2 regions of the Massilia consociata genome follow, and region 2 is predicted to be linked to the other one. Evidence: predicted binding sites of a transcription regulator. Region 2 holds the regulator's gene; the other holds the start of a gene.
What was found. The regulator sigma-54, encoded in region 2, starts transcription at its own class of promoters, with help from an activator protein. The targets are predictions, from matches to a motif close to TGGCANGNAANCTGCTTT.
Positions count from the first base shown of each region.

Region 1 (16,018 bases), on a different contig from region 2:
ATCGAGGTCTGGTCCAGCGCATCGATGTTGACGATGGTCGCCATGATCAGCGGCTTGTCGTCGGCCAGCTTGCCGCGCAGTTGCCCGGCCAGCGCATCGGCGGCGCGGTAGTTGGCGGCCACGAAGGCGTTGGCCGAGACCGCCGTGTAGTCGGTGCTTTCTTCCGGATTGGTGGCGCAGGCGCCGAGTACCAGCGTCATGGCAAGCACGCCGGCGCGAAGGAAGGTGGATCGCATGGCAGGCCTGTCGCTCAATGGTTGCGGACCGCGAAGGTCCGGGTCGGCTGGTGCGCCGCGTCGTACAGGGCGCGGTCACTGTCCGTCGTGTAGTACACCGAGGTGCTGCGCGCATAGTAGCGCTGGTCGTCGGCCAGCGACAGGTTGACGACGATCTCGGTCTTTGGCGTGGCGCCGGTGGCGAACTGCGAATGGAACCACGCATAGGCGTCCCGGCCGGCGATGGCGGCGCTCAGCAGCCATTCGGCCGTCTGCTCGATCCCGGTCAGCACCCAGGCGCTCGCCACCAGCGCGGTGCGCTCGCCGGCGAACCTGTATTGCGGGCGGTCCGGCGAAAACGCGACCACCTGGGTGTCGAGTTCGATGCGCAAGGTGTTCGCGTCCGGCACCTTCACCACGATATAGCCCTCGTTGACCAGGGCCGTGACCAGGTGGCTGCTCACACCCTGCGCGAACGGCGAGGACTGCTGCGACGTCACGTACAGCGGGCGGCGCGCATTGACCTTGAGCGAAGGCGCCAGCTGGCCCGCCATGTGGCGCGCGATCACGCCCCAGTGGGCGGCGGCCTGCAGCCTGGCCTGCTGGGTGCTCGGGAAGTTGGTGGCCACCGGGGCCGGGGTGTGGGGGACGGCGCAGCCTGCCATGAGCAGTGCGCCGGCGAGCGCGAGGGCGGCTCGGAATTGCATGGGAATCCTGTCAGTCTGTCTCGATGGCGCAGATGCGCCGATGTGGAGAGCGACTGTAGCACGGGCATTGCCGTAGGGCAATTACAGGCTTGCCTTGTGAGGGGTGCTTACAACGTTGGTGCGAGGCCTCGGACATGACTCGAGCACCCCGTCCCGGCGCAGGCCGGGATCGGGGTTCAGCCGATCAGCCCGGAACCTCGGCCCCCGTCAGGAACGCCTCGACCATCGCCGCCAGCAGCTCCGGCTGGTCATGGTGCAGCATATGCCCCGCACCCGGCATCATGCGCGCGGTCACGTCGGCCAGGTGTTCGCGCCGCCGGTCGATTTCCGCCCGCGCCTGCTCCTTCGGCCCCATCCAGCGCCACATTTCGGTCTCCTCGGCCTCGACCCACAACACCGGGGCCGTGATCTGGGTCCAGCAGGCCAGCACCTCGTCGGCGTGGTACAGCAGCGGACCGGTCATCTTGTGCGCCGGGTCTCCCAGGATGCGCCACTGGCCGTCGGCATCCCTGGCAGACCAGTGCCCGGCCAAGAAGGCCGCACGGTCCGCCGGCAGGCGGGGATTGGTCTTCTGCAGCCGCGCGGCCACCTCCTCCACGCTGGCATAGCCGCGCATCTCGGGCTTGGCGCGCAACTCGTCGAGCCACTTGGCGAAGCGTCCCGGCGCCTGCGACGGACGGGTCGCCGGCAGGCCGAAGCCTTCGAGGTTGATCAGCTTCGCGATGCGCTGCGGTCGCACGCCGGCATACAGGCTGGCGATATTGCCGCCCATGCTGTGGCCGAGCAGGTTGACCGCTTCGCCCGGCGCATAATGGTCGAGCACCGCCTCCAGGTCGGCCAGGTAATCCGGGAACCAGTAGGTGTCCGAGTGCGCACGCTCGCTCAGCCCGAAACCGCGCCAGTCGAAGGCGATCACGTGCCAGTCGCCCTTCAGGCAATCGACCACGAACTGGAACGAGGCCGACACGTCCATCCAGCCATGCTGCATGAAGATCTTGGGGGCGCCTTCGCGGCCCCAGTGACGCACATAGGTTCGCAGGCCGCGGATGGTCAGGAATTCGGAACGGGAAGGTGTCATGCTGCCTCGGACAAAAGGGTCGATCAAAAAAGTACGATCGTTCGCATTATAACCCCATGCTTGATATCCCGCTGGGCAGCCCCATCTTCCACCGACCGGACGATGGCGGGCGCAGGGTTTACAATAGCGACATATCAACCTTCCGCGAGCACATCCATGGCGATTTACCAGCTGGGCGAGCATGCGCCCGAGATCGACGCATCAAGCTTCGTGGCCGATACGGCAACCCTGATCGGCAAGGTCACGCTCGAGGCGAATGCCTCGGTGTGGTATGGCGCCACCCTGCGCGGCGACAACGAACGCATCACCATCGGCGAAAACAGCAACGTGCAGGAAGGTACGGTCATGCACACCGACATGGGCTTTCCGCTCGTGCTCGGCAAGGACGTGACCGTCGGACACCAGGCCATGCTGCACGGCTGCACGGTAGGCGACGGCTCGCTGATCGGCATCCAGGCCGTCATCCTGAATGGCGCAAGGATCGGCAAGGGTTGCCTGGTGGGTGCCGGTGCCCTGGTCACGGAAGGCAAGGACTTCCCGGACCATTCGCTGATCCTCGGTTCGCCAGCCAAGGCCGTGCGCACCCTGACGGAAGAAGACCTGCTGCGCCTGCAGGCCAGCGCCGCGAGCTACGTGGCGCGCGGCCAGCTGTTCAAGGCGCAGCTCAAGAAAATCGGATAAAGAATGACTACGGAAACCCGCGACACCCTGCAAAAATTCATCTTCGACAACGCCGCCGTCCGCGGCGAGCTGATCGAGATTTCCGACACCTGGCGCGAGATCCAGGCCCGGCACGCCTACCCGAAGGCGGTACGCGCCGCGCTCGGCGAGATGGTGGCGGCCAGCGCCCTGCTCTCGGCCAACCTGAAGTTCAACGGCGCCATCGTGATGCAGATCTTCGGCGACGGGCCGGTGCGCCTGCTGGTGGTCGAGTGCGACGCCCAGCTGCGCATCCGCGCCACCGCGAAACTGGCGCCGGACGCCGAACTGGCCGACGATGCGACGCTCAGCCAGATGTTCAATGTGCACGGCAAGGGCCGCTTCGTGATCACCCTCGACCCGGTCGACAAGGTGCCCGGCCAGCAGCCCTACCAGGGCGTGGTGCCGCTCGTCGGCGAGGACATGGCGACCGTCATCGAGAACTACATGCTGCGTTCCGAGCAGATGGACACCCGCCTGTGGCTGGCGGCCGACGACCAGGTCTCGCGCGGCCTGCTGCTGCAAAAGCTCCCGCGCCACAGCGGCAAGGACGACCAGCAGAAGCAGGCCTCGGAAGCCGAAGACCTGGAAACCTGGAACCGCGCCGTGATGCTGGGCCAGACCCTGAAGCGCGAGGAACTGCTGTCCACCTCCATCGAAACCCTGCTCAAGCGCCTGTTCTGGGAAGAGACCATCCGCGTGTTCGAGCCCGCGCATCCGCAATTCCACTGCAGCTGCACCCGCGAAAAGGTCGGCAACATGCTCAAGATGCTGGGCCAGCAGGAAGTCGATGCGGCGCTGAAAGACTTGGGCGAACTGGGCATCAACTGCGACTTCTGCGGCAAGCACTACGCCTTCGACAAGGTGGATTGCGCCCAGCTGTTCGCGAGCGATACCCCGGTCGAGACCATGATGCCGCCCAGCGGCAGCATCAACTGAGCGCGCTTCCCCGAGCAGAAAACACGCTGCGTAGCGAATTCGTCGGTTTTGCGGCCGATTTCGCACGTATCGTGAAAAATGCAGCCACGGCATGACACCGCTTGAGGCCCGGCCCTTCGTCGACACGGGCCGGATGTGTCCTGACCGGTGTCGAGAAATTTTACAAACAAACACGCTCCGATAGATTCTTACTTGCAAGCCATTGATTTTAATCAATAATTGAAATCTGGCATATGTTTTGCTTTATAGAAGGTTTTAAACCTCACTTTAAGGCAGGAAATGCGGAAGATTGTTGCAGGATTGTTTTTGTTGGCTGGTGTTGCCATGTCGTCGATCGCAAGCGCAGCTGTTATCAACGGCAAGATCTACAACTTTGATGGCGATGGCGACGGCCGCGCCAACGACCTGAAGATTTCGCGTATCACGTTCGATGTTACCGCCGGCACCTACGTGTTCTTCGACTCCCTGGTGCGCGAATCCACCGGCGTCGACCTCAATGGCGATGGCTTCATCACCGGCTTCGACAGCTACATGATGCTCTTCGACGCGTCCGGCAATACCTTGTTCATCGCGGACGATACGACTGGCTCGATCGGCCGGGCCGACGGCTCGGTCGACTTCTTCGACGCGGCGCGTGGCTACACGTTCTACACCGCCGGCACCTACATGATCACCATTGGCCAAGGCACCTATTTCGCGCACGAAGCCCTGCAGGGTTACGAGAAGAACCGTCCTTACGACCGTTTCATCGGTGACCAGAACTGGGGCGCATGGCGCCTGACGATGACCGCGGAAGACGGCCGGATCTCCAATATCCGGGAAATCGGCGTCACGCCGGACGCCGGCACCGACGTGCCGGAGCCGGCTTCACTCCTGCTGCTGGGCGCCGGACTGGCGGGCTTCGCCGCTTCCCGCCGCAAGGCGCGCCAGGTGGCGTAATTGCGCGAAGCCCCTCCCGGGGCTTCCTCAGGCGACTGGCGACCTGCCCGCAGGCCGGCAGTCGCAGCGGCGAGCGACACAATGCATGCCGCGCCCTCGCCTTCCCCGCTTCCCGTGCACCACCCATGCGTGCCTTCCCACGCCCCGGATTTGAACCGGAGCACCGTGCTTCACGATTTCCGCGCCGGTGCTAAGCTGATGCCTCTCTGACAGTGTTGCAGATTTCATACGAACACTATCGCTTTTGACCCCGAGGAGGAACACGCAATGCACATGGACACTGGAATCAGCACCGAAGACCGCGCCAAGATCGTCGAATCGCTCTCTACCGTGCTGGCGGACGCCTACATGCTGTACCTGAAGACCCACAATTTCCACTGGAACGTGACCGGACCGATGTTCTCGACCCTGCACGTCATGTTCGAGGAGCAGTACACCGAGCAATGGAATGCGCTGGACGATATCGCCGAGCGCATCCGGGCCCTGGGCCACTTCGCGCCGGCGACCTACAAGCGCTATGCCGAACTGTCGAGCATCTCCGAAGAGCCGGACGTGCTCTCGGCCAAGGAAATGATCCGCCAGCTGGTGGAAGGCAATGAAACCCTGATCCGTACCCTGCGCGCCGGCGTGAAGGTGGCCGACGAGCTGGACGACTTCCCGACCGCCGACATGCTGACCACCCGTATGGAAGTGCACGAAAAGAACGCCTGGATGCTGCGTTCCTTCCTGGAACAGGGTGCCGGCGCGATGCAGGGCGAGGCCTCGTCGGACTGATTGCGCCACTGGCATGCGGAACGAAGAAACGCGCCGGATGGCGCGTTTTTTCATGGCGGGCAGGTATCGGCCAAGCCGCCGGCTGGGAGCGCCGCGCTAGGCGCGTCCGCCGGACATGTGCAGGTCGACCACCTTCATGATCTCGAGGGTGAGGTCGAGGTTGAATTCGTCCGCCACCAGGGCAGCCTGCAGCTCGTCGCGCGGCATCCCCACGGCTGCGGCCAGCGCGCCCAGGCCCGGCGCCCGCGCCACCGCCTGCATGGCGACGGTGATGACGGCGCCGTCGCCGTCCTCGAACGCCTCGGCCAGGCAATCGGCAATGGTGTCGAGGGAATCGAGCTCCGCGGGATTCGGCGGTGCGTTTTCTTGGGTCATGCTTGGCTCCATCGAAGCGAGCGCTCGCTGCGGCATCGCTTCAGTCGTTCGCACCACGCTCGTCTGGTGCAGTGTTTGTTGGTCGTGTTCCTGGCCGGCTGCCGGCCGGGCGCCGGTCTGCAGGGAGATGTCGTTCCCGCGATCATACACCGCCGGGGCATTGCCTGAGGAAGGTGCAGCGGGCTTTCGGCGAAAGCGATCGCATATCGGCTCGTGTATCCCTGGCAACACACTGCGATTTCCGGCAACTTTCTTGTAGTCTCCGTCCTACATGAAAGTTACTCTGATGAAAATCAAACATCTTCCGGCTGCGGGGGCGTCAAATACGCCCTGCCATATTAAAAAGCAAGACCGTGTCGAGAGCGCTTGGCTTTAGCGCAAGGAACATTCTCGCCGGTCATATTTAAAGGAGTGCAAATGAAGCGCATGTCAGCAGCTGAAGTATTGTCGGCCGATCACGAAGTGGCAGCATCACGCCCCGCATCGCGTAAAGTGATGGCCCGGTATCCGATCGCAACGGTCGGTTCGTGCACCATACGGGGCGGGAGGATCGTCGTGGCCGAGCATGAGCTGCACCTGGACGGTTTTCGTGTCGCCTGCGTCGGCGACCGGGTCCGCTATCCCGATGGCAGCGAAAGCATCATCGTTTCCGGCGCCGGCAATGCCTCCACCTTCGACGACCGGCCGATCGCGCTGGTAGGAAGCCACGTCGAAAACGGCGACCGGATTGCATCGAGCCAGCAGAACATGGGCGAGATCGTCCTGTTCGAAGGCGATGCGCCGATCACGGGACTGCTGCAACCAGGCTACATGCCGCCGCGCGCGAGCAGCGGCGCCTGAAACCGGCCGCCGCGCGGCGCCTTCTTCCCGGGAGCTGCCGCGCGGTAAATGGTCCGGGTGTCAGGGGTTGCGCTTTTCCTTCGGCTTCGGCGGCGGCGGCGGTTCGGTCATCGAGACCGCCGGCCGCTCGTCCTTGCGCAGCACCTGAATGAAGATTTCGTTCTGCTTGATCATGCCCAGTTCGTAGCGCGCGCGCTCCTCGACCGCGCCGGTCCCGTCGCGCAGGTCGCGCACTTCCGATTCCAGTTTGGCGTTGCGGGCCTTGAGCTTTTCGGTATGCAGCCGGGTCGCCGCGACCTGGTCGCGCATGTCGGCGACGGCGAGCCAGCCGCCCTTGCCCAGCCACAATGGGTACTGGATCAGCAGCAGCAGGAAGGCCAGCGCGAGGGTGATGAGTCGCATGGAACGTGCGTGAAAAGGCCGGCGCGCCCGCTGGGCTGGCCGGCCGTGGATCTTACTTCAGGCTCACTTGAGATTATAGAACGCGTCGCGGCCCGGGTAGGTCGCCACATCGCCCAGGTCTTCCTCGATGCGCAGCAGCTGGTTGTACTTGGCCATGCGGTCCGAACGCGACATCGAGCCGGTCTTGATCTGCAGGGCGTTCAGGCCAACCGCGATATCGGCGATGGTCGAGTCTTCGGTTTCGCCCGAGCGGTGCGAGATCACGGCGGTGTAGCCGGCGCGCTTGGCCATCTCGATGGCGGCGAAGGTCTCGGTCAGGGTGCCGATCTGGTTGATCTTGATCAGGATCGAGTTGGCGATGCCCTTCTGGATGCCTTCTTTCAGGATTTTGGTGTTGGTGACGAACAAATCGTCGCCCACCAGTTGCACCTTCTTGCCCAGGGCGGCGGTGAGCGTCGCCCAGCCTTCCCAGTCGCCTTCGGCCATGGCGTCCTCGATCGAGATGATCGGATACTTGTCGCACCAGGTTGCCAGCATGTTGGTGAAGTCGGCGCTGGAGAGCGCCAGGCCGCCTTCGCCTTCGAGCACGTACTTGCCGTCCTTGTGGAACTCGCTCGCCGCGCAGTCCAGGCCGATCGCGATGTCCTGGCCGGCCACGTAGCCCGCCTGGTCGATCGCCTGCATGATCAGCTTGATCGCTTCTTCATGGTTGGCCACCGACGGGGCGAAGCCGCCTTCGTCGCCGACCGCGGTGTTCAGGCCCTTCGAGTGCAGGATCTTCTTCAGGGTGTGGAACACCTCGGCGCCGTAGCGCAGCGCTTCCTTGAAGGATGGCGCGCCGACCGGGATGATCATGAATTCCTGGATGTCCAGGTTGTTGTCCGCGTGCGCGCCGCCGTTGATGACGTTCATCATCGGGACCGGCATCTGCATCGCGCCGGAACCGCCGAAGTAGCGGTACAGCGGCAGGCCTGCCTCTTCGGCGGCGGCCTTGGCCACGGCCATCGACACGGCCAGCATGGCGTTGGCGCCCAGGCGGCTCTTGTTCTCGGTGCCGTCGAGATCGATCAGGGTGCGGTCCAGGAACGCCTGCTCATTGGCGTCCAGGCCCATGATCGCTTCGGAGATCTCGGTGTTGATATTCTCGCAGGCCTGCAGCACGCCCTTGCCGAAGTAACGCTTCGGGTCGCCGTCGCGCAGCTCGATGGCTTCGCGCGAACCGGTGGATGCGCCCGAGGGCACGGCGGCGCGGCCCATCACGCCCGATTCCAGCAGGACATCGCATTCCACGGTCGGATTGCCGCGCGAGTCAATGATTTCGCGGCCGATGATATCAACGATAGCACTCATGTTTTTCAGTCTCCGGAAGGTAAAAGTCTGTAGCGGCTACGCATCGCCAGGGCGCCGTAGCCAAACGCCGGGTATTGTAACAAAATAAACGCGTGCCCCGGCCGCCGGGCGCACGCGCGTCATGTTGCAAAGCGCCGCCGATGCCGTGCTTACTTGAAGTCGGCTTCCAGGAAGCCGGTCTTCTTGACGATGCGGTCGAGCTCGACCAGCGTGGTCAGCAGCTCCTTCATGCGGCCAAGCGGCACCGCGTTCGGGCCGTCCGACAGCGCATTGGCCGGGTCCGGGTGGGTTTCCATGAACAGGCCGGCGATGCCGGCCGCCACGGCCGCGCGCGACAGCACCGGCACGTGCTCGCGCTGGCCGCCGGACGAGGTGCCCTGGCCACCCGGCAGCTGCACCGAGTGGGTCGCGTCGAACACCACCGGGCAGTTCGATTCGCGCATGATGGCCAGACTCCGCATGTCCGAGACCAGGTTGTTGTAGCCGAACGAGACGCCGCGCTCGCACGCCATGAAGTTATCTTCCGGCAGGCCCGCTTCGCGCGCGGCGGCGCGCGCCTTGTCGATCACGTTCTTCATGTCGCCAGGCGCCAGGAACTGGCCCTTCTTGATGTTGACCGGCTTGCCCGAACGCGCGCAGGCGTTGATGAAGTCGGTCTGGCGGCAGAGGAAAGCGGGCGTCTGCAGCACGTCGACCACGCTCGCCACCTGCGGGATCATCTCTTCGTCGTGCACGTCGGTGAGCACGGGCACGCCGATTTCCTTGCGCACGTCGGCCAGGATCTCCAGGCCCTTGTCCATGCCCGGACCGCGGAACGACTTGCCGGACGAGCGGTTGGCCTTGTCGAAGGACGACTTGTAGATGAACGGAATGCCCAGTGCCGAGGTGATTTCCTTCAGCGTGCCGGCGGTGTCGAGCGCCATCTGGCGCGATTCGATCACGCAGGTGCCGGCGATCAGGAAGATCGGCTTGTCGAGGCCGACATCGAATCCTGCGAGTTTCATGCTGCATCTCCTTGCAGCGTCGAACCATTGTTCGCCGCCGCGTTGGTATTGGCTGCCTGGTGCGCCAGCGCAGCCTTGATGAACGACGTGAACAGCGGATGGCCGTTACGCGGGGTCGATTTGAACTCCGGGTGGAACTGCACGCCCACATACCACGGGTGCGCGTTGTCGCCGCTGCGCGGCAGTTCCATGATTTCCAGCAGGTCTTCGTTCGGAGTGCGCGCCGCAACCACCAGGCCAGCCGCTTCGATCTTCGGCAGGTAGTAGTTATTGCCTTCGTAGCGATGGCGGTGGCGCTCGGTCACGACATTGCCGTAGATCTCGGCGGCCAGCGTACCCGGCTTCACCGCGCAGGTCTGGGCGCCCAGGCGCATCGTGCCGCCCAGGTCGGAATTGACGTCGCGGCGCTCGACCTTGCCGTCGTGGTTCTGCCACTCGGTGATCAGGGCGACCACCGGCTGGTCGGTTTCCGGATCGAACTCGGTCGAGTTCGCGTTCGCCAGGCCGGCCACATGGCGGGCGTATTCGATCAGCGCGACCTGCATGCCCAGGCAGATGCCCAGGTACGGGATCTTGTTCTCGCGGGCGTAGCGGGCGGCCTGGATCTTGCCTTCCACGCCACGCTTGCCGAAGCCGCCCGGCACCAGGATGGCGTCGTACTTGGCCAGGTGGTCGCAGCCACGGCTTTCGATCTCTTCCGAGTCGAGGTATTCGATGTTGACGCGGCTTTCGGTGTGGATGCCCGCGTGGCGCAGCGCCTCGGTCAGGGACTTGTACGATTCGATCAGGTCGACGTACTTGCCCACCATGCCAATGGTGACTTCGTGCTGCGGGTTTTCGAGGGTGTGGATCAGGCGGGTCCACATCGACAGGTCTGCTTTCGGCGCTTCCAGGCCGAGCGCCTCGAGGATGATGTCGTCCAGGCCCTGGTCGCACAGCACCTGCGGCACCTTGTAGATGGTGTCCACGTCCCACACCGAGATCACGGCCTGCTCTTCCACGTTGGCGAACAGCGAGATCTTGGCGCGCTCGTCGTCCGGGATGCGGCGGTCGGCGCGGCACAGCAACGCGTTCGGCGAAATGCCGATCTCGCGCAGCTTCTGCACGCTGTGCTGGGTCGGCTTGGTCTTGAGCTCGCCGGCCGAGGCGATGTACGGCACCAGGGTCAGGTGGACGAAAGCGGCACCCTTGCGGCCCGAACGCAGCGACAGCTGGCGCGCGGCTTCCAGGAACGGCAGCGACTCGATGTCGCCCACGGTGCCGCCGATCTCGACCAGCGCCACGTCGACGCCTTCGGCGCCGCGGCGGATGTAGTCCTGGATCTCGTTGGTGATGTGCGGGATGACCTGCACGGTCTTGCCGAGGTACTCGCCGCGGCGCTCTTTGCGGATCACCGACTCGTAGATCTGGCCCGTGGTGAAGTTGTTCACCTTCTTCATGCGGGTGCTGATGAAGCGCTCGTAATGGCCCAGGTCCAGGTCGGTCTCGGCGCCGTCGTCGGTGACGAACACTTCGCCGTGCTGGGTCGGGCTCATCGTGCCGGGGTCGACGTTGATGTACGGGTCGAGCTTGAGCAGGGTGACTTTGAGGCCGCGCGATTCGAGGATCGCAGCGAGGGAAGCGGCCGCGATCCCCTTGCCCAGGGAAGACACGACGCCGCCAGTGACGAATACGAATTTGGTCATTTGTACTGAAGGTGCCGAATGGCACGCGCGGGAAATAGAAATTATACCTTAAACCGCGCAAAGTCTTCGGCCCGCCGGGCCGGCTTCCCCTCAAAACTGCCCGTCATCAGGAAAAATACGACAGCCTGCCGGGCCGCCGGCGTGCCCGTCCGTGCCGAGAATATGCCTGGCAAATTGACGAGCCGAGAGGGGGCGGACCTATACTGGATCTTTTTGCGGCACTGCCATGCACACCCTTTCCGACCCACCCGCCGCTCTTTCAGCCGATCCTTCAGCCGATCCTTCGATCGCGCCTTCGGGCGGCCCCACAGCGCCCCCTGCGACCCAGCCGCGCACGCTCACGCCGGCCTTCACCGGCGACGGCCGCGAGTATTTCCGCATCTGGATCGTCAACCTGGTGCTGACGCTCGCCACGCTCGGCATCTACTCGGCCTGGGCGAAGGTGCGCCGCCTGCAGTATTTCGACCGCAATACGGTGCTGGCGGGCGCCACCTTCGACTTCCACGGCAACCCGCGCGCGGTGCTGGCCGGGCGCCTGCTCTCGCTGGTGCTACTGGCCGGCTACCATTATGCATTCGGCTTCTCGACCGCATTCGGCCTGGCGGTCATCGCCGGCCTGCTCGTCGTGTTCCCCTACCTGATGCGCGGCGCGCTGCGCTTTCGTCTCGGCAACACCACCTACCGGGGCCTACCGCTGGGCTTCGACGGCTCGGTGGGGCATGCCTACCTGGCCTGGCTGCCGCCGGCCCTGACCTTCCTGCTGCCGGGTGTGCTGCTTGCGCTCTACCCCGGCAAACCGCAGCTGGCGGCCATGGTCTTGCCGCTTTACCTGGCCTGGCCCCTGATGCATGCGCGGATCCGGCGCTTCCAGCATGCGCACCTGCTGTTCGGCGACCAGCCTTCCCGCTACGCAGTGCGCGCAGCCAGCTTCTACAAGCCCTACCTGATGGCCGGCCTGCTCGGCATCGGCGGCGTCGTGGCCGCGTTCGTGCTGGCCCTGGCCGGCGCCTTCGCTTCCGGCGGCTCGGGCGCGATGTGGCTCCCGCTCGCTACGGCGGTGATCGTGATGTATGTCATGTACCTGCTGGCCGGGCCCTACATGGTGGTGCGCATCGCCAACCTGGCCTGGTCGAACACAAGCTTCCCCGGCATCCGCATCCGCTCGACGCTGCCGGCAAAGGCCTTCATGGCGCTGCAGACCAGGAACGTGCTGCTCACCCTGCTGACCCTGGGCCTGTACCGGCCGTTCGCGGTGGTCAACGTGTACCGCTTCCGCCTGGCGCACGTGCACATCGAGGTGGACGGCGACATCGAAGCGACCGCCGCCGGCGTGGCGAAGCGGCGCGACGGGGCGGCCGGCGACGGCGCCGCAGACAGTTTCGGCATCGACCTGTCCTGGTAACACACCTGGTAGAACCATCATGATCTCAGCACACTATTTCGACGGCCATAGCGCCCGTCTCCACCACGTCGAACTGAGCGCCGCCAACGGCGCCATCCACCTGCGCGGCGACACCGAGCGCACCTATTCCATGGCCGGCACCCGCCTGGCCGAACCGTTCGCGCATGCGCCGACGGTCCTGTATTTCAACGACGGCACCCACGCCGAAGTGCCGGATGCGGCGATGCGCCCGCTGCTGCTCGATGCCCTCGGCTACCGCAAATCGCGGGTGGTGCGCTGGCAGGAGCACAGCGCCGCCGCACTGGTCGCGCTGGCGCTGCTGGTGACCCTGATCGCATCGGCCTGGTTCTGGGGCCTGCCAGCCGCCGCCGAGCGCCTGTCGCGCGCGATCCCGCCATCGGCCGACCATGCCTTGGGCCGGCACGCCCTCGCCGTGCTGCAGAAGCAGGGCATCCTGAATCCGTCGCGCCTGGGCGACGAGCGGCTCCATGTGCTGGAGGGCATGTTCCAGCGCATGAAGCCGGCCACGCCGCGCATCCCGCTGCGCCTGCTGGTGGCGAACGCGCCGCGACTGGGGCCGAACGCCCTGGCCTTCCCGGACGGCACCATCGTCGTCACCGACCAGCTGGTGGGCACGGCGATCGGCGAGAAGGGCGAGCTGGACGCCAGGGCAGCGGCGGCGCTGGCCGGTGTGCTGGCGCACGAGATCGGGCACATCGAGATGCGCCACAGCGTGCGCAGCATCACGCGCTCGTCCCTGACGGCGGCGCTGTCGGCCACCTTGTTCGGCGACTTCAGCGCGGTGGCCGCCGGCCTGCCTGCGCTGCTGGGCAACATGGAGTATTCGCGCGAGATGGAGCTGGCCGCCGACGAGCATGCCGCGGCCGCGCTGCGGCGCCACGGCATCTCGATCCTGCCGCTGGCCGACCTGTTCGACCAGCTCGACGAGAAGGCCGACAAGATGCCGAAGTTCCTGCGCCAGGTGATGTCGTACGCCTCGACCCACCCGGACGGCTACGCGCGCAGCCAGCGCCTGCGGGAAGCGGCGGCCGGACAGGAAAAATAAGCCTGGCACAGCGGCGGGGAAACGCCCGCGTGTCGGGCGTTTTTCTTGTTACGCTTCCAGCTCGAGTGTTGCTTTTCGGAATAAGTACTTCCCACAGCCCGAAAAATCATGCTTTGTGGCAATGTAGAATCCGGACTTTGAACGCAACATAGGTAATAGGTTTAAGGATGAAGGCATTAGCTAGCATGAACATCGGGACACGACTCGGCGCGGGATTCACGCTTGTGCTTGCGCTGACTGTCGTGATGGCTGTCGCCGGTATCTGGCGTCTGAATTCGATTGCCGATGCCACCAGCGCCATGATGGCCGTGCCGATGGCCAAGGAACGCATGATCAGCGAATGGCATACCCAGACTTTCGCGGCGGTCCGCCGCACAGCTGCGATTGTCAAAAGTAACGATCCGAGCCTGGTGGAGTTCTTCAAGGCGGACGGCGCCAAGACGTCCGGCCGCTCGACGGAGCTGATCAAGCAGATCGAGCCGCTGCTGGAAGGTCAGGACGAGCGCGTATTGTTCGATCGCATCGGCGAGCTGCGCAAGGCCTACACAAATGCCAAGGACAAGGCGGTCGCGGCGCGCGCCGGCGGCGATCCCGACCTTGCAGCCCGCATCCTGACCGAGGAATACCTACCTGCCGCCGATGCCTACGAAGGCGCCCTGGCCGACTTGGTCAAGCTGCAGCACAAGCACATCGACACCATCGCCGCCGGCATCAAGTCCGACAACAACGACGGTGCACGCATGCTCGGCATGCTGGCCCTGGTTGCGGTAGCGCTCGGCACGCTGTGCTCCTGGCTGCTCACACGCGGCATCGTGCGTCCGATCCGCGACGCAGTAGAGCTGGCCGAGACCGTCGCCAGCGGCGACCTGACCCGCCGCATCGACGCCACCACGAAGGATGAAACCGGCGCCCTGCTGGGCGCCCTGCGCCACATGAACGACAGCCTCGTCAAGATCGTCAGCGAAGTGCGCAGCGGCACCGGCACCATCGGCACCGCATCGGGCGAGATCGCCGCGGGCAGCATGGACCTGTCGAGCCGCACGGAACAACAGGCCGCCTCACTCGAGGAGACGGCCGCGTCGATGGAGGAACTGACCGGCACCGTGCGCCAGAACGCGGACAATGCGCGCCAGGCCAACCAGCTGGCCATCGACGCGTCGAGCGTGGCGGCCCAGGCGGGCAGCGTGGTGGACCAGGTGGTGACGACGATGGGCTCGATCAACGATTCGTCCAAGAAGATCGTCGACATCATCGGCGTCATCGACGGCATCGCTTTCCAGACCAACATCCTGGCGCTGAACGCCGCGGTGGAAGCGGCACGCGCCGGCGAACAGGGACGCGGCTTTGCCGTGGTCGCGAGCGAGGTGCGCAACCTGGCCCAGCGGTCGGCCGCCGCCGCCAAGGAAATCAAGTCCCTGATCGGCGACTCGGTCGAGAAGGTCGAAGCAGGCACCAGGCTGGTCGACCAGACCGGCGAAACCATGGAACAGGTGGTCACCTCGATCCGCCGCGTGACCGACATCATGGCCGAGATCTCGTCGGCCAGCCAGGAACAGATCCACGGTATCGACCAGGTCAACCGGGCGATCAGCCTGATGGACGAAGCGACGCAGCAGAACGCGGCGCTGGTCGAGGAATCGGCTGCCGCAGCGGGCTCGCTGCAGGACCAGGCCTCGCGCCTGGCGGGCATGGTCAATGTGTTCAAGCTCGCCGGCTCCAGCGGCGCCGCACCCGCCCTGGCTGCGCCTGCTCGCCCCCCTGTCACGGCAGCCAGGCGCGAGGTGCGCAGCGTCGCCGCGCAGGCCGGCCGCAAGCCCGCCATGCGTGTAACTGCGAACGCGGACGAGTGGGAAAGCTTCTGACCATGCACTGACGCGTCGCCAGCATCGACATAAAAAAACGGATCCGCGCCAAAACGTGGATCCGTTTTTTATTGGTCTGGCCGAGACTCCCGCCAGCGGCGGGAGTCGGCTGCAATCACTTCTGGCCCGGCTTGAGCAGGTCGAGCAGGATCGCCGTTTCCGCCGCGATGAACGAACGCACGGTCGGCTTGAAGTCCGGCGCCCACTGCGGCGAGTGGGTGCCCGGCGGGTACTTGCCGGCCGCGCGTGCCGCCGCCAGCTTGCCCGGCTCCACCGCGCCGACGTGCAGCAGGATCGACTTGATGCCGGCCTGGCCGAAGTTGGCGAAGTCTTCCGAGGTCATCTTGGCCGGCATCTCGACCACCTTGTCCTCGCCCAGGGCGCCCTTCATGGCGGTGACTGCGCGCGCGATCAGCTCCGGATCGTTGTAGACCGAGTCGGCGCCCGGCACGATCTCGACTTCCGGCTTCTTCGGCGCGCCGGCGGCCTGTGCTTCGCCCTCGACTTCACGCACGATGCTGGCCAGGACACGCTTGCGCACTTCCGGCTTGAAGGTGCGTACGGTCAGCTGCAGCTTGACCTGGTCCGGCACGATGTTGGCCTGGGTGCCGCCATGGATGCTGCCGACGGTGATGACCACCGGGTCGGCCGGGTTGTTCTCGCGCGAGATCAGGGTCTGCA
Region 1 covers NZ_JBHLWP010000013.1:142,738-158,755, forward strand. Annotated here, with positions in the region: gene ACFFJK_RS14000 (FlgO family outer membrane protein) at 1-236, opposite strand, end outside; gene ACFFJK_RS14005 (hypothetical protein) at 251-922, opposite strand; gene ACFFJK_RS14010 (alpha/beta fold hydrolase) at 1,107-2,000, opposite strand; gene ACFFJK_RS14015 (gamma carbonic anhydrase family protein) at 2,157-2,681, shown strand; gene hslO (Hsp33 family molecular chaperone HslO) at 2,685-3,638, shown strand; gene ACFFJK_RS14025 (DVUA0089 family protein) at 3,918-4,577, shown strand; gene ACFFJK_RS14030 (Dps family protein) at 4,845-5,351, shown strand; gene ACFFJK_RS14035 (hypothetical protein) at 5,448-5,726, opposite strand; gene ACFFJK_RS14040 (hypothetical protein) at 5,869-6,027, opposite strand; gene ACFFJK_RS14045 (PAAR domain-containing protein) at 6,144-6,566, shown strand; gene ftsB (cell division protein FtsB) at 6,627-6,968, opposite strand; gene eno (phosphopyruvate hydratase) at 7,032-8,318, opposite strand; gene kdsA (3-deoxy-8-phosphooctulonate synthase) at 8,468-9,322, opposite strand; gene pyrG (CTP synthase) at 9,319-11,007, opposite strand; gene ACFFJK_RS14070 (YjgN family protein) at 11,234-12,409, shown strand; gene ACFFJK_RS14075 (M48 family metallopeptidase) at 12,429-13,475, shown strand; gene ACFFJK_RS14080 (methyl-accepting chemotaxis protein) at 13,643-15,337, shown strand; gene ACFFJK_RS14085 (amidohydrolase) at 15,453-16,018, opposite strand, start outside.
Region 1: the regulator sigma-54 is predicted to act here: its motif matches at 3,866-3,883, upstream of ACFFJK_RS14025 (DVUA0089 family protein).

Region 2 (16,018 bases):
AGGGCCACGTCCTCCTCGACGGCGCGCTGCCACAGTCGGCGCCGCTGATCCGGAAGAACATCGAGGCGCTCGGCTTCAGGATGAAGGACATCAAACTGATCCTGAACTCGCATGCGCACTTCGACCACGCTGGCGGCATCGCCGCGCTGCAGAAGGCCAGCGGCGCGGTGGTTGCGCACAGCCCGCACGGCGCCCAGGTGCTGCGCGACGGCACGCCGGGCACGGACGACCCGCAGTACGACCCGAAGGACCGCTTCTACATCCCGAAAGTCGCGCAGGTGAAGGAAGTGGCGGACGGCGAGACGGTGACGGTCGGCCCGCTGCGCTTCACCGTACACCACACGCCGGGCCACACGCCCGGCGGCACCACCTGGACCTGGCAGTCCTGCGAGGGCGGTAAATGCCTCGATGTGGTCTATGCCGACAGCCTGACCGCGGTCTCCACCGACGGCTTTTACTATACCGGCGGGGCAGGGTATCCGGACCGCTCGGCGAGCTTCCGCGAGACCATCGCCAAGGTGGCGAACCTGAAGTGCGACATCGTGATCGCCGCCCATCCGGGCTTCAGCGACGCTTTTGCCAAGGCGGCGGCCAAGACGGCGCAGTCCAATCCGTTCATCGATCCGGAAGGCTGCCGCAAGCTGGCAGCCGGGGCTGCGCGCAGCCTTGATGCGCGGCTGCAGCGCGAGCGCGAGGAGAAGGCGAAAGCGGCTGCCCGTTGAGCGCGACAACTGGGCGGCTGTGTTGATGCTACGGCTGAGCCACAGAATTGGGTTCCCGCCTGCGCGGGAACGACGTGCAAGGATAGGTGCCAAAAATGGGAGCCGCCGGTACAGGCTTGTGCCACTGCTACCGATGCCAAGCCACGCATTCCCTGCCATACTGTCGCCCTTCACACGCTCCGTCCGACAGCATGGCCACGATCACCACAATCGCCGAACTCGTCATTTACCCCATCAAGTCCTGCGCCGGCATCTCCGTGCCAGAAGCGCAGTTCGGCATCAGCGGCTTGCAGGCCGAAGGCGTGCATGACCGCGAATGGATGCTGGTCACCCGCGAGGGCCAGTTCCTGACCCAGCGCGAGTATCCACGCATGGCGCTCGTCACCCCGCGCATCGATGGCGATGCCGTCGAGGTGACGGCCCCCGGCATGCCGCCGCTGCGCCTGCCGCTGGCGCACGACCCCGCCGCACCCGGCATGACGGTCCAGATCTGGGACCACAGCGTGGAGGCTGCCGACTGCGGCGACGCCGCCGCCGGCTGGTTCGCCGGTGCGATAGGCGGCGCCTGCCGCCTGGTACGCTTCCCGCCAAGCGTGCATCGTCCCACCAGCACCAAATGGACCGGCGGCATCCCCGCCGAAACCCGCTTCGCCGACGGCTACCCGATCCTCGTCATCGGCCAGGCTTCCCTGGACGACCTCAACGCAAAATTGAAACAGGCCGGCCGCGCGCCGCTGCCGATGAACCGCTTCCGCCCGAACCTGGTCGTCGACGGCCTCGACGCCTTCGAGGAAGATTACGTGGCATCCTTCGAGGCCGGCGGCCTGGCGCTGTGCCCCGTGAAACCCTGCGCCCGCTGCCCGATCCCGGCGATCGACCAGGCCACCGGTGTCCCGGGCCCGGACCCGCTCGACATCCTGCAGGCCTACCGCGCCAACCCGCGCATGGAAGGGGCGGTGTGCATGGGTATGAATTGCATCGTCACGCTTGGTGCCGGGCAGGTGCTGCGGGTCGGCCAGCAACTGGACGTCGGCATCGCGTTTTGACAGAACGTTAATTCCCGACAGTCGCAGTGTCGCGAAATCGCCCGCTTTTCGGCTGTGTGCGGGCGGTTTTCGTTTTCAAGGCCCGACAATTGGCGTAATGTTACGGTTATTGCTGAAAGGAATTTTCAATGCACGAGCCGGACGCGCTGACGCGAGAACTGATGTTGGAGAACGAAACCCTGCGTTCCCGCATGGCGTACCTGCTCGAGCAGGCCGAACGCAATCACTCGATCATGACGCGCCACCAGGCCTTCGACCTCAAGATCGTGGGCTCGGGCTCGTTCCAGGAACTGGTGACGACGATCTACACGACGCTGCCGGTCATTTCCGAGCTCGATATCGTGACGCTGTCGCTGGTCGATCCGGATGCCGACATCTATACCGTGATGGACAAGCTGGGCGTCGACTACGAGCTGCTGCCCAACCTGATGTTCTGCGAACACGCGAGCGAGCTGGGCTTCCCGCACGTCGAAGGGCATCCCCCGCGTCCCATTTTGGGGCCGTACGCGCCGTCGCGCCACCAGGGAATGTTCCCGCATCCGCCTGCCGGCCTGCAGAGCGTGGCCCTGGTGCCGCTGCTGCGCAATAACCGCCTGATCGGCAGCCTGAACCTGGGCAGCACGGACCCGAGCCGCTTCACGCCGGCACTGGGCACCGATTTCATCGAGCACATGGGGTCGATCATTGCGATCTGTCTCGAAAACGTCATCAGCAACGAGATGCTCAAGTACATCGGCCTGACCGATTCGCTCACCGGCGTCTACAACCGCCGCTACATCGACCGCCGCCTGGTGGAAGAGATCGCGCGGGCGCGCCGCCAGGAGTATCGCATTTCGGTCATGTACATCGACATCGACCACTTCAAGCAGGTGAACGATACGGCCGGACACCAGGCCGGCGACGACGTGCTGCGCGAGGTGGCGCAGCGGATCAAGGCCGAACTGCGCATTTCGGATGCGCTGGCGCGCGTCGGAGGCGAGGAGTTCGTGGTGCTCCTGATCGATGCGGACCTGGACAGCGCCAGCATGGTGGCGCAGCGCATCCGCGCCAGCGTCGAGGCGCAGCCGGTGGACCTGAGCAGCGGGGAGCCGGTGTCGGTGACGGTATCGATCGGGGTGGCAACGCTCGACGATTTCGAGCGCGACCATGCGATCGAGGGCGTGGCGCAGGAACTGGTGGCGCAGGCGGATACGGCGCTGTATCGAGCCAAGGCCACCGGACGCAACCGGGTCGTGTCGGTTTCGTAGGGCGGGCGGGTTCTCCCGCCCGCGCGTTCACATCATGCAGGAATTGACGCGTCGCGATTTTTCCGGCGACGGTTGAACGCGCGGCCGGCGAAACCGGCCACCCTACAACAGCCGGCTCTCGGCCTGGTCGACCGCTTCTCCCGTCCCGCGCAGCACCAGTACGTCTCCCGCCAGCAGCACGGTTTGCGCATCCGCCGCCAGGCTCTGGCCGTTGCGTCGCAAGGTCGTCACCTCGGCGCCGAATTCGTCGAGCGCCATCTCGCCCAGCCGGCGCCCGACCGCCGCCGCCTCGTCGCGCAGCGTCACCGAGTGCAGGCGCACGTGGGTGTGTTCCGGGTCGTCCGCGATGTCGCCGGCGCCGTGGAAGTAGCCGCGCAGCGAGGCGTAGCGCTCGTCGCGCGCGCTCTGCACGCGGTGCACCACGCGGCGCAGCGGCACGCCCATCATCACCAGCGCGTGCGAGGCCAGCATCAGGCTGCTCTCCAGCGCTTCCGGCACCACTTCGGTGGCGCCGGCCTTCTTCAGCACATCGAGGTCGCTGTCGTCATGGCTGCGCACGATCACCGGCAGGTTCGGCGCCAGCTCGTGCACCAGGTGCAGCAGCTTGAGGGCCAGGCGCGTGTCGGCGAACGTGACCACCAGCGCGCTGGCGCGGTTGATGCCGGCCGCGATCAGGCTTTCGCGCCGCGCCGCGTCGCCGTAGGACACGTTGGCGCCGGCCGACTGCGCTTCCTGCACCCGTTCCGGGTCGAGGTCGAGCGCGTACCACGGCAGCTTTTCCTCGGTGAGCAGGGTGGCCAGGCTCTGGCCGCTGCGTCCGAAGCCGGCGATGATCACGTGCTTCTGGGTCTTCATGGTGCGGCTGGCGAGCTGGGTCAGCTGCAGCGACTGCATCATCCATTCGTTGGCCGCGACTTTCATGACGATCCGGTCCATGTTGTCGATCAAGAAGGGCGCCAGCAGCATCGACAGCACCATCGAGGCCAGCACCAGTTGCAGCAGGAACGGGTCGACCAGTTTCGAGCCCATCGCCAGGTTCAGCAGCACGAAGCCGAACTCGCCCGCCTGCGCCAGCGCCAGGCCGGTGCGCATGGCGACGCCGGTGGACGAACCGAAGGCCCTGGCGAGCAACGCGATGATCGCGAACTTCAGCAGGAGCGGGAAGGCCAGCAGCGCCAGCACGATCCACCAGTTCTCCAGCACCAGCTTCAGGTTGAGCAGCATGCCCACCGTGATGAAGAACAGGCCGAGCAGCACGTCGCGGAAGGGCTTGATGTCTTCCTCCACCTGGTGCTTGTACTGGGTTTCGGAGATCAGCATGCCGGCAACGAAGGCCCCCAGCGCCAGCGACAGGCCGGCCTGCTCGGTGATCCAGGCCAGGCCGAGCGTCACCAGGAGCAGGTTGAGCATGAACAGTTCCTGCGAGCGGCGCTTGGCCACCACCGTGAACCAGTAGCGCATCAGCTTCTGGCCGAAGATCAGGAGCAGGGCCAGCACGAAGGCGGCCTTCAGCGCCGCCCAGCCGAGCGTGGCCATCAGCTCCTCGGCCGGGCGCGCCAGCGAAGGAATCATGATCAGGAGCGGCACCACGGCCAGGTCCTGGAACAGCAGGATGCCGATGATGCGCCGCCCGTGTTCGCTTTCCAGCTCCAGCCGCTCGGTGAGCATCTTGACGACGATCGCGGTGGACGACATCGCCAGCGCCCCGCCGAGCGCGAACGCGGCCTGCCAGCTGACGTGCAGTGTCGGCGCCCACCAGGAAATCAATAGCCCGAAAGCCATTGCCGTCACAATGGTCAATACGACTTGTGCCAGACCCAGCCCGAACACGATGCGCCGCATCGATTTGAGCTGGGCCAAGGAGAACTCCAGCCCGATCGAAAACATGAGGAAGACGACGCCGAATTCGCCGAGCGCGTGGGTGGCGGGACTGTCGTCGGCCAGCGCCAGCGCATGGGGGCCGATCAATACGCCGACCGTCAGATAGCCGAGCATCGGCGGCAGGTGCAGCATCCGGAATGCGACCACGCCGAGCACGGCGCAGCCCAGCAGGAGCAGGGTCAGTTCGAGTCCGGAATGCATCTTCCCCAGGAATGTTGTCGCGGTCTTGTCACCGTCGTTTGTTGTAGTTTGTTACGACTGGCAAGTTTTTTGCTTACCCAATTCGTTTATACTCCTGTGATGAGTGTAACCCATGAAAAAACAATGCTGAAAAGTTTTGACGCCGACCAGGCAAGCCGCGTGCTTGCGCTGGGCCGCGAGACCCTGGCCATCGAAGCCGACGCCATCCGCGCACTGCACGCCAGACTGGGCGACGACGACAGTTTCGTGCGCGCCGTCGCGCTGCTGTATGGCTGCACCGGCCGTGTCGTCGTGTCCGGCATGGGCAAGTCTGGCCATATCGGCCGCAAGATTGCCGCCACCCTGGCCTCCACCGGCACCCCGGCGATGTTCGTGCACCCGGGCGAAGCCGCGCACGGCGACCTCGGCATGGTGACCGCGCACGACGTGTTCATCGCCATCTCGAACTCGGGCGAATCGTCCGAGCTGCTCGAGATCCTGCCGGCCGTCAAGCGCATGGGTACCCCGGTCATCGCCATGACCGGCAAGCCGCATTCGCGCCTGGCCAAGCTGTCCGAGATCCACCTCGACATCTCGGTGGCCAAGGAGGCCTGCACCCTGAACCTGGCGCCGACCACCAGCACCACCGTCACCCTGGCCATGGGCGACGCGCTGGCCGTGGCGCTGCTCGATGCGCGCGGCTTCCGCGAGGAAGACTTCGCGATGTCGCACCCGGGCGGGGCTCTGGGGCGCCGCCTCCTGACCCACGTGCGCGACGTGATGCGCAGCGGCGACGCCATCCCCGCCGTGGCGCCCGAGGTGCCGCTGGCCAAGGCGCTGCTGGAGATCACCCAGAAGGGCATGGGCATGACCGCCGTGATCGATGCCGACCGGCGTCCGGTCGGCGTGTTCACCGACGGCGACCTGCGCCGCCTCATTGAACGCAACCACGATTTTTCCAATATCCTGATCCGCGACGTGATGCACGCGAACCCGCGCCGCGTCCATCCGGAACAGCTGGCGGTGGATGCCGTCGCCGTCATGGAAGAATTCCGCATCAACCAGATGCTCGTGGTGGACGCGGATGACCGCCTGGTCGGCGCGCTGCACATCCACGACCTGACCCGCGCCAAGGTGATCTGATGAGCGTTCAGCTGACCCCGCTGGAACACATGCAGCGCGCCGCGCGCGTGAAAGTCATGATCTTCGACGTCGACGGCATCCTCACCGACGGCAGCCTGACCTATGGCCCGGAAGGGGAGGTCACCAAGACCTTCAACGTGCTCGACGGCCTCGGCATCCAGCTGCTGAACAAGACCGGCGTGCAGACCGCGATCATCAGCGCGCGCAAATCGCCGATCGTGGTCAAGCGCGCCGGCGACCTGGGCATCTCGCATGTCTACCAGGGCATCCACGACAAGCGCATCGGCTTTGGCGAGCTGCTCGCGGCTACCGGCTTCACGGCCGAGGACTGCGGCTACATCGGCGACGACGTGATCGACCTGCCGCTCTTTACGCGCGTGGGTTTCGCCATCACCGTGCCCTCGGGCCACCCGGAGGTGCAGTACCGCGCCCATTACGTGACGAAGAACCCGGGCGGCCGCGGCGCCGTGCGCGAGGTGTGCGACATGATCATGCGCGCCCAGGGTACCTACGAACAGGCGCTGGCGCCGTATTTCGCCTGAACACGGTCAGGACGCCATGGTCAACTACAAGCGCACCGCCCACCGCTGGAAGCTCTTGAGCATCATGATGATCGGCGTGTTCTGCGCCTTCGGCAGTTTCTGGCTGCTGCAGGTGATGGAGAGCGACGAGCTCGACGGCCGCCTGGGCGGGCCGGGGTCCGAACCCGACTACATCGTCGAGAATTTCTCGTTCGTGCGCATGACGCAGGACGGCAAGCCGAGCTACGTGGTGTCGGGCAAGCGCCTGGCGCACACGCCGATGGGCGATGTCTCCGTGGTCGAACAGCCGGTGGTGCAGGGCATGACCCCGGGCCGTCCGCGCATGACCGTGGTGGCCGACCGCGGCCGCATCTACCATGAAGAGCACCGCGTCGACCTGCTCGGCAACGTGGACATCCAGCGCCCGGCCACGCCGACCAGCGAAGCGCTGCGCGTGCGCACCCAGGCGCTCACCGTGCTGCCCGACGAAGAGATCATGAAGACCGACAAGCCGGTCGAGATGCAGCTCGGCGCCGCCACCGTGCGCGGCACCGGCATGGTGGCCAACAACGCCACCCAGAAGCTGCACCTTGCCAGCCGCGGCCAGATCGTCTATCCGCCGCGCCAGCGCTAGCGGCCAGCAAACAACACAGGACAAGCATTCAATGAAAAAACTCATCGCAGCCGTCTTCCTTGGCCTGGCATCGCTCAGCGCCTTTGCCGAGCGCGCCGACTCGCTCAAGGAGGCCGTGATCAACTTCGACACCCTCGACGTCGACGAGGTCACGCAGACCCGCACCCTGACCGGCAACGTCGTGCTCACGCGCGGCACCCTGGTCCTGAAGTCCGACCGCGCCGTGATGAAGGAAACGCCGGAAGGCTACATGAGCGTGACGCTCACCGCAGCGCCGGGCAAGCTGGCCACCTTCCGCCAGAAGCGTGACGGCGGCCCGAACCTGTGGGTCGAGGGCCAGGCCCAGCGCATCGAATACGACGAGCGCGCCGAACTGGTCAAGCTGTTCTCCAGCGCCGAAGTGCGCGAGCTGGAAAACGGCCGCATGACCAACGAGATCAAGGGTCCCTTCATCTCCTACGACAACCGCCGGGAAGTCGCGCAGGTGCGCAACGACCCGAGCGGCGCGAGCAAGGTCGGCGGCGGCCGCGGCACCCTGATCATCGCCCCGCGCCGCACCACGTCGGAAGGCGCCAAGCAATGACGGCAGCGCGCGAAACGGCAGGCCGCGAAGACTGCAGCACCCTGGTCGTCAAGGGCCTGCAGAAGAGCTACGGCAAACGGCTGGTGGTGCGCGACGTGTCGCTGCAGGTCGAATGCGGCGAAGTGGTCGGCCTGCTGGGGCCCAACGGCGCCGGCAAGACCACCTCGTTCTACATGATCGTCGGCCTGGTGCCGTCGGATGCCGGCACCATCGACATCAACGGCACCGACATCACGAGCCTGCCGATCCACCGCCGCGCGGTGCTCGGCCTGTCCTACCTGCCGCAGGAAGCCTCGGTGTTCCGCAAGCTGACGGTGGAAGAGAACATCCGCGCCGTGCTGGAACTGCAGCGCGTGGACGGCAAGGCGCTGCCAAAAGACCAGATCAACGAGCGCCTCGACACCCTGCTGGCCGAGCTGCAGATCGAGAAGCTGCGCGAGAACCCGGCGATGTCGCTGTCCGGCGGCGAGCGCCGCCGCGTGGAGATCGCGCGCGCGCTGGCGACCAACCCGCGCTTCGTGCTGCTCGACGAACCGTTCGCGGGCGTGGACCCGATCGCGGTCATCGAGATCCAGCGCATCGTGCGCTTCCTGAAGGAGCGCAACATCGGCGTCCTGATCACCGACCACAACGTCCGCGAGACGCTCGGCATCTGCGACCGCGCCTACATCATCAACCAGGGGGCGGTGCTCGCCTCGGGCCGTCCTGACGACATCATCGCCAACGAATCCGTGCGGCGCGTGTATCTGGGTGAACACTTCCGCATGTAGTACTGCATCTCGTCACGACCATTAGGCAATGAAACAGTCACTGCAACTCCGCACCTCGCAGCACCTGGCGCTCACGCCGCAACTGCAGCAGTCGATCCGCCTGCTGCAGCTATCCACGCTCGAACTGCACCAGGAAATCGAACAGATCCTGGGCGACAACCCGCTGCTCGAACGGCTCGACGATCCGCTCGACCGTTCGGTGCGGCTGCTGGCCGACGGCGCCATCAACCAGGCGCCCGCCAACGGCGAAGCGCCGGCCGCGCAGCCGGCGCAGGAGCAGGGCGCTTCCGCCGACGGTGCGCAGGGCGAGGGCGATGGCCACGACCACGACGGCGAGCGTGGCGATGGCGACATGGACTGGGGTGGCGAAGGCGGCGGTGCGCGCAGTGGCGACGACGAAGACGGCCGCCCGCAACTGGAAGCCTGCGGCCTCACGCTGCGCGAGCACCTGATGGAGCAGGTGCGCACCACCAGTTGCGCAATGCGCGACCGCGCCCTGGTCGAACTCGTGATCGACGCCCTCGACGACAACGGCTACCTGGAAGAGCCGCTGGACGAGATCCACGCGCGCCTGCCAGCTGAGCTCGAGATCGAGATGGACGAACTGCGCTGCGCGCTGGCCCTGGTCCAGAGCCTGGACCCGGTCGGCGTCGGCGCGCGCAGCGCGGCCGAATGCCTGGCGCTGCAGATCCGCCGCATGCCGGGCGTGCCCCTGGTGACGCGGCGCCTCGCCTTGAAGATCGTCGAGGGTTACCTGACCTGGTTCGCGCAGCGCGAATATACCAAGCTGAAAAAGGCCCTGGATTGCGACGACGAAGACCTGCGCGAGGTGCAGGCCGTGGTCCGCAGGTGCAACCCGCATCCCGGCGCGGCGTTCGCATCGGGCGTCTCCGACTATGTGGTGCCGGACGTGATCGTGCGCCGCGCCAAGAACGGCTGGGCCGTTTCGCTGAACCCGGAAGTGATGCCGCGCCTGCGCGTGAACACGCTGTACGCGAACCTGCTCAAGCAGGGAAAAAGCGAAAGCCAGATGGGCGCGCAGCTGCAGGAAGCGAAGTGGCTGATCAAGAACATGCGCCAGCGTTTCGACACGATCCTGCGTGTTGCCGAGGCAATCGTCGAGCGCCAGCGCAACTTTTTCAGCCACGGCGCGGTTGCCATGCGCCCTCTTGTTTTACGTGAGATAGCTGATACACTAGGTCTACACGAGAGCACAATTTCTCGTGTCACAACGCAGAAATACATGCTGACCCCGCACGGCATGTTCGAGCTGAAGTACTTCTTCGGAAGCCATGTCGCCACCGAAGCGGGGGGAGAAGCCTCCTCGACGGCGATCCGCGCTCTCATTGCGCAATTGACAGGAGCAGAAGACCCTAGGAACCCTTTATCCGACAGCAAGATCGCGGAGATGCTCGGGGAACAAGGTATGGTCATTGCGCGCCGGACGGTTGCCAAATACCGCGAAGCGCTCAAGATTCCGCCCGTCAGCCTCCGCAAATCCCTGTAAAGCTACTGCCCACTCTCACCTTGTGGCGCGGGCAGGGCACCTTCCCAAAGGAGTGTGTATGAACCTCACAATCAGTGGCCACCATCTCGAAGTCACCCCCGCCATCCGTGAATACGTTCAGAATAAGCTCGAGCGCATTACCCGCCATTTCGACCACGTGATCGACACCCACGTGTTCCTCGCCATCGATAACCTCACCGAAAAAGAAAAACGGCAGAAAGCCGAGATCAACCTACAGGTATCTGGCAAGATTTTGCACGTGGCCAGTGCGGCGCAAGACCTTTATGCGGCAATCGACACGCTGATGGACAGGCTGGACAGGCAGGTTCTGAAACACAAATCCATGCTTCAAAACCATAATCACGTAGCGCACAAGCGCATGCCGGACAACGGCGAAGCCGCCGCAGCGTAACACCTACGCACACACCGCGGTAATCACAGCAAGGGCGTCTGAGGGGACGCCCTTTTTGCTTTGTAAAGATATCGCACCGGCCCGAGTGTTCTGTAGAATGCATGTCTTTTCGATCACAGAGCACTGCCATGACCGATACCGTCCTGACGCGCGTCGCCAACCGTACCGGCGTCATCACGCTTGACCGCCCGAAAGCCCTGAACTCGCTGTCGCTGGACATGGTGCGCGCATTGACCGCCATCCTGCTGGACTGGCAGGACAGCGCCGCCGTCGATGCGGTGCTCATCACCAGCACCAGCGAGAAAGCCCTGTGCGCGGGCGGCGACATCCGTTTCTTCCACGAGATGGGCCGCGTCGGCCCGACCGGCGGCAGCGCGCTGCTGGAAGATTTCTTCACCGAAGAATACGCGCTGAACCACCTGATCCACTTCTATCCGAAGCCCTACATCGCCGTCATGGACGGCGTGGTGATGGGCGGCGGCATGGGCATCGCGCAGGGTGGCCCCGGTTGCGGCCTGCGTATCGTGACCGACCGTACCAGGATGGCGATGCCGGAAGTGAACATCGGCCTGTTCCCCGACGTGGGCGGCAGCCATTTCCTGTCGCATGCCCCGGGGCAGCTGGGCCAGTACCTGGGCCTGACCGGGCTGACGATCGGCGCGGCGGACGCGCTCTATGTCGGGCTGGCGGACGTGTTCATGCCGGGAGAACGGCTCGGCGAGCTGATGGCGCTGGTGGAATCGACCCTGGGCGCGCAATTGCCGGAGGCGATCCGCGCGTTTGCCGCGCAGTTTGCAAGCCAGGCAGGTGCAAGCGAGCTGCAGGCGCAGCGCGCAGTGATCGACGCGCACTTCGGCGCGGCCTCGGTGCCGGCCATCATGGAGTCGCTCTCGCGCGACGAAAACCCGTTCGCGCAGAAGGCCCTGAAGGCGATGCGCCAGCGCTCGCCCCTCATGATGTGCGTGACGCGCGAGCTTCTGCTGCGCGGCGCCTCGCTGGACGTGGCCGACTGCCTGCGCATGGAGCGCAACCTGGTGCGCCGCAATTTCGAGCATGGCGAAGTGCTCGAAGGCGTGCGCGCGCTGGTGATCGACAAGGACAATGCGCCGAAATGGAACCCGCCGACGCTGGAGCAGGTGACGCCGGCGATGGTGGCGCGCTTCTTCGAGCCGGTATGGCCGGACTACGCGCACCCGCTGCGGCACCTGGCCTGATGGTCTGTAGGGTGGGCGGGTCTCCCGCCCATGCGGTGATAGTTAACGGTGAATCAGCCGGGCCGGCAGCTCTGGTGTGAGTTGAACGCGTGGGCAGGAAAACCTGCCCACCCTACGTTCCGGATGGACCTAAAGACCGTATCAGACGGTAATGTGCTTCGGCTGCTCCCGATGCCGCACGATGACGCGCTCGGTACTGTTGAAGTAGGCTCCCAGCCGCTCCGCCATGTACACCGACCGGTGCTGTCCGCCGGTGCAGCCCACCGCCACCGTCAGGTAGCTGCGGTTGTCCGTCTTGAACGAGGGCAGCCACTTCTCGACGAACGCACGGATGTCTTCCAGCATTTCGGCCGCGCTCGGCTGCGCATCGAGGAAGGCGATCACCGGCGCATCCTTGCCCGTCAGCGGGCGCAAGGCCAGGTCGTAATAGGGGTTCGGGATCGCGCGCACGTCGAACACGAAGTCCGCATCCAGCGGCACGCCCACCTTGAAGGCGAAGGACTCGAAGAACAGGGTCAGCGGCGCATGTTCGACGTCGGCCAGTTCCTTGATCCAGGCACGCAGCTTGTTGGCGGACAGTTCGGACGTGTCGATCACGTGGCCGAGGTTCTCGATTGCCGACAGGCGCTCGCGCTCCTCGGCGATGCATTCGATGAGCGTGCGGCGCGATGCCGGGTTCTCGCCCGGGCGCAGTTCGTGCGACAGCGGGTGGCTGCGGCGGGTTTCGGAGAAGCGCGCGACCAGCGAATGCGTGCTCGAGGTCAGGAACATGACCTTGACGTTGTGGCCTTCTTCCTTCAGGTGGCGCACGCTCACGGGCAGTTCCACCAGCGACTCGGCGCTGCGCGCGTCGACCGCGACGGCGATCCGCTCGGTGCCTTTCTCGCTGACGGCGTAGACCAGGGCCGGCAGCAGCGCCGGCGGGAGGTTGTCGACGCAGTAATAACCTGCGTCTTCGAGGACATTGAGGGCAACCGATTTGCCCGAGCCGGAAATACCGGTGATGAGGACGATGTGCATGCGGCGATGATACCGCAAGCGCCCCGCGCTTGTCCCTGTTCTCCTATGAGGACATGGGGTGAAACCTTAGTCGCCGCTCATCGCCTGGCGTTGGCGCTCCATGAATTCCTGCAGCGTGTCGATGCCGCGCAGTTGCAGGATCGTGTTGCGCACCGCCGCCTCCAGCAGCACCGCGATGTTGCGGCCGGCCGCGACGGGGATCACGACCTTGCGGATCGGCAGCCCGAGCACGTCTTCGGTCGGGTGGTGGAAGGGCAGGCGCTCGACTTCCTCGTCGAGCGTACCGCGCTTGACCAGGTGCACGATGAGCTTCAGCCGCATCTTGCGGCGCACCGCGGTCTCGCCGAAGATCGCCTTGATGTCCAACAAGCCCAGGCCGCGCACTTCGAGCAGGTTCTGCAGCAGCGGCGGGCAGCGGCCCTCGATCATGTTCGGCGCGATGCGCGAGAATTCCACCGCGTCGTCGGCCACCAGGCCGTGCGAGCGCGAGATCAGTTCCAGGCCGAGTTCGCTCTTGCCGAGGCCGGATTCGCCCGTGATGAGCACCCCCACGCCCAGCACGTCCATGAACACGCCGTGCATGATGACGCGCTGCGCCAGCTTCTTGGACAGATACACGCGCAGGAAGTCGATCACCTGCGCCGCCGGCAGCGGAGTCGAGAACAGGGGGATGTTCTGCTCGTCGCAGATGGCCAGGATGTCGGGCGGGGTTTCCAGGCCCTGTGCGATGATCAGGGCCGGCGGGCCGCCGCCGATCAGCTCGCCGATCACATGGGTGCGCGAGCTCGATTTCAGGCGGTGGTAGTAATTCAGTTCCTGGTGCCCGAACACCTGGATGCGGCCCGGGTGGATCAGGTTCAGGTGGCCCACCTGGTCGGCAGCCGAGGCGGCGTCGCCTGCGATCTGGCGTTCGCCGCCGGGGAAGCCCGCGAACCAGCCGAGCTGCAGGCTGTCGCGGTTGTCGTCATACAAGCGCTGGATGGTCAGCGGAGTCTGCAGCATGGGCATGGCTTCGGTGCGCGGCGACATTGCCGCACAGACAGTCTAATACAAATCAGCCCAACGCCTGCAGACTAGGTTGCCAGTTGATGATGCGCTCATGGACCGACTTCGGGTCTGGATCGGTCGCCAGGGCCGTCCTCACCGCTTCGTCCGAGAACAGCTCGGCGATTTCCGACAGGATCTCGAGGTGCTGCTGGGTGACATGGTCCGGGATCAGGAGGAAGAACAGCAGGTTGACCGGCTGGCCGTCGGGTGACTCGAAGGGAATCGGTTCCTTCAGGCGCACGAAGGCCGCCAGCGGCGACTTGAGGCTCTTGGAGCCCTTGATCCGGCCATGCGGCACGGCTACGCCATGACCCAGCCCGGTGGAGCCGAGACGCTCGCGTGCGAACAGGTTGTCCGACACGGTCGAACGCGCGATACCGCAGTTGTTCTCGAAAATCAGGCCAGCCTGCTCGAAAGCACGCTTCTTGCTGGAGACTTCGAGGTCCAGTTGCACGTTCTCGAGGGAGAGGATTTTGCTTAGGTTCGTCATAACTTTTGTGCCATGCACAGGTAAGGGCGCTTGCGAGGCGGAATTATAGGCCTGTTTCGGGGCCGTGACATTCGATTTCGCATCTGTACGTACATACAGTGAAGTACGATACACCAACTCGGCAAAAACGTATTTTTTTGCTACGAAATCCTGGTTACAGCAAAACGCAATTTCCCAATTGAAATCCCACCTGCGACCTTGCAAATGCATGCCGGGTAGGTAAAAAACCGACTTTTGCACACATGCTGCCCATATTTTAAGCAGTATGTGCCAGTGTCATTTTGCCATTCATGCCTTGACACCGTTGTAGCCAAAAACGCACAGGCGGCGAGCACCTGTGCCTTGCGAAGCGTTACTGGCGCGCGGTACGCAGGTTGCCCGGCTTGCCGGTGCTGAAGTTGGCGCGCCATGGATTGATGTCGAGCCCGCCACGGCGGGTGTAGCGGGCATAGACCGCGAGCTTGCTCGGCTTGCACTGGCGCAGCACGTCCATGAAGATGCGCTCGACGCACTGCTCGTGGAACTCATTGTGCTCGCGAAAGCCGATCAGGTACTTGAGCAGGCCTTCCTGGTCGATCTGCGGGCCGACGTAGCGGATCTGGACGGTACCCCAGTCCGGCTGGCCGGTGACGAGGCAGTTCGACTTCAGCAGGTGCGACACCAGGGTTTCCTCGACCGGTGCTTCCTCGGTGTTCGCGCTCAGGAGCTGCGGCGAAGGCACGTACTGGTCGATCTCCACGTCGAGGCGGTCCAGCAGGGTACCGTCGAGCTCGCCCATCTTGAGGGTGTCGAAGGCGTCCGGCGTCGTGATGCTCACGTGGACCGGGGCGCCGAAGGCGGCGGACAGGTCCTGGCGCAGCAGTTCGGCCAGCGCGTCGGTGCCGGCCAGGCGGGTCTGGTTGAACGAGTTCAGGTACAGCTTGAAGGACTTCGATTCGACGATGTTGGGCGAATCGCTTGGGGCCGTGATGGTGGCGATGGCCACCTGCGGCTTGCCGCGCATGTTCAGCCACGACAGCTCGTAGGCGTTCCAGATATCGACGCCGAAGAAGGGCAGGGTGCCCGTGCCCAGGCCGATTTCCTCGCGCTTTTGCTGGCGCGGGATCGGGAACAGGAGTTCGGGGGCGTACTGGCTCTGGTAGGCCGAGGTTTTGCCAAGAGGCGATTGATCAGGAGTATTCATACGCAATGCGCTTGTGGCGCCTAGGGTGGACGGCATGGCCGCCCACGTTCAACAAAATGTGCGGACGAGGGATCACCTGTCCACACAATGGGGATCATGCCCCCAAAAACAACTTGTAGACCGGGTTGCTGCTCTCGTCCCAGTACCGGTAGCCGAGCGTGGCCAGGAACTGCCGAAACTCGTCCATCTCCGCTGCCGGCACCTGCAGGCCGACCAGGATGCGTCCGACGTCGCCGCCCTGGTTGCGGTAGTGGAACAGCGAGATGTTCCAGTTCGGCGCCATGCTGTCCAGGAAGCGCATGAGCGCACCCGGACGTTCGGGAAACTCGAAACGATACAGCAATTCGTCCTGCGCCAGCGCGCTCTTTCCGCCCACCAGGTGGCGGATGTGCAGCTTGGCCAGTTCGTCGTGGGTCAA
Region 2 covers NZ_JBHLWP010000016.1:174,724-190,741, reverse strand. Annotated here, with positions in the region: gene bla (subclass B3 metallo-beta-lactamase) at 1-722, shown strand, start outside; gene ACFFJK_RS18015 (MOSC domain-containing protein) at 923-1,768, shown strand; gene ACFFJK_RS18010 (GGDEF domain-containing protein) at 1,897-3,015, shown strand; gene ACFFJK_RS18005 (monovalent cation:proton antiporter family protein) at 3,118-5,097, opposite strand; gene ACFFJK_RS18000 (KpsF/GutQ family sugar-phosphate isomerase) at 5,197-6,219, shown strand; gene ACFFJK_RS17995 (KdsC family phosphatase) at 6,219-6,761, shown strand; gene lptC (LPS export ABC transporter periplasmic protein LptC) at 6,778-7,374, shown strand; gene lptA (lipopolysaccharide transport periplasmic protein LptA) at 7,406-7,957, shown strand; gene lptB (LPS export ABC transporter ATP-binding protein) at 7,954-8,727, shown strand; gene ACFFJK_RS17975 (RNA polymerase factor sigma-54) at 8,756-10,234, shown strand; gene hpf (ribosome hibernation-promoting factor, HPF/YfiA family) at 10,293-10,646, shown strand; gene ACFFJK_RS17965 (enoyl-CoA hydratase/isomerase family protein) at 10,775-11,860, shown strand; gene rapZ (RNase adapter RapZ) at 12,002-12,880, opposite strand; gene hprK (HPr(Ser) kinase/phosphatase) at 12,947-13,882, opposite strand; gene ACFFJK_RS17950 (PTS sugar transporter subunit IIA) at 13,935-14,417, opposite strand; gene queF (NADPH-dependent 7-cyano-7-deazaguanine reductase QueF) at 14,770-15,600, opposite strand; gene ilvA (threonine ammonia-lyase, biosynthetic) at 15,695-16,018, opposite strand, start outside.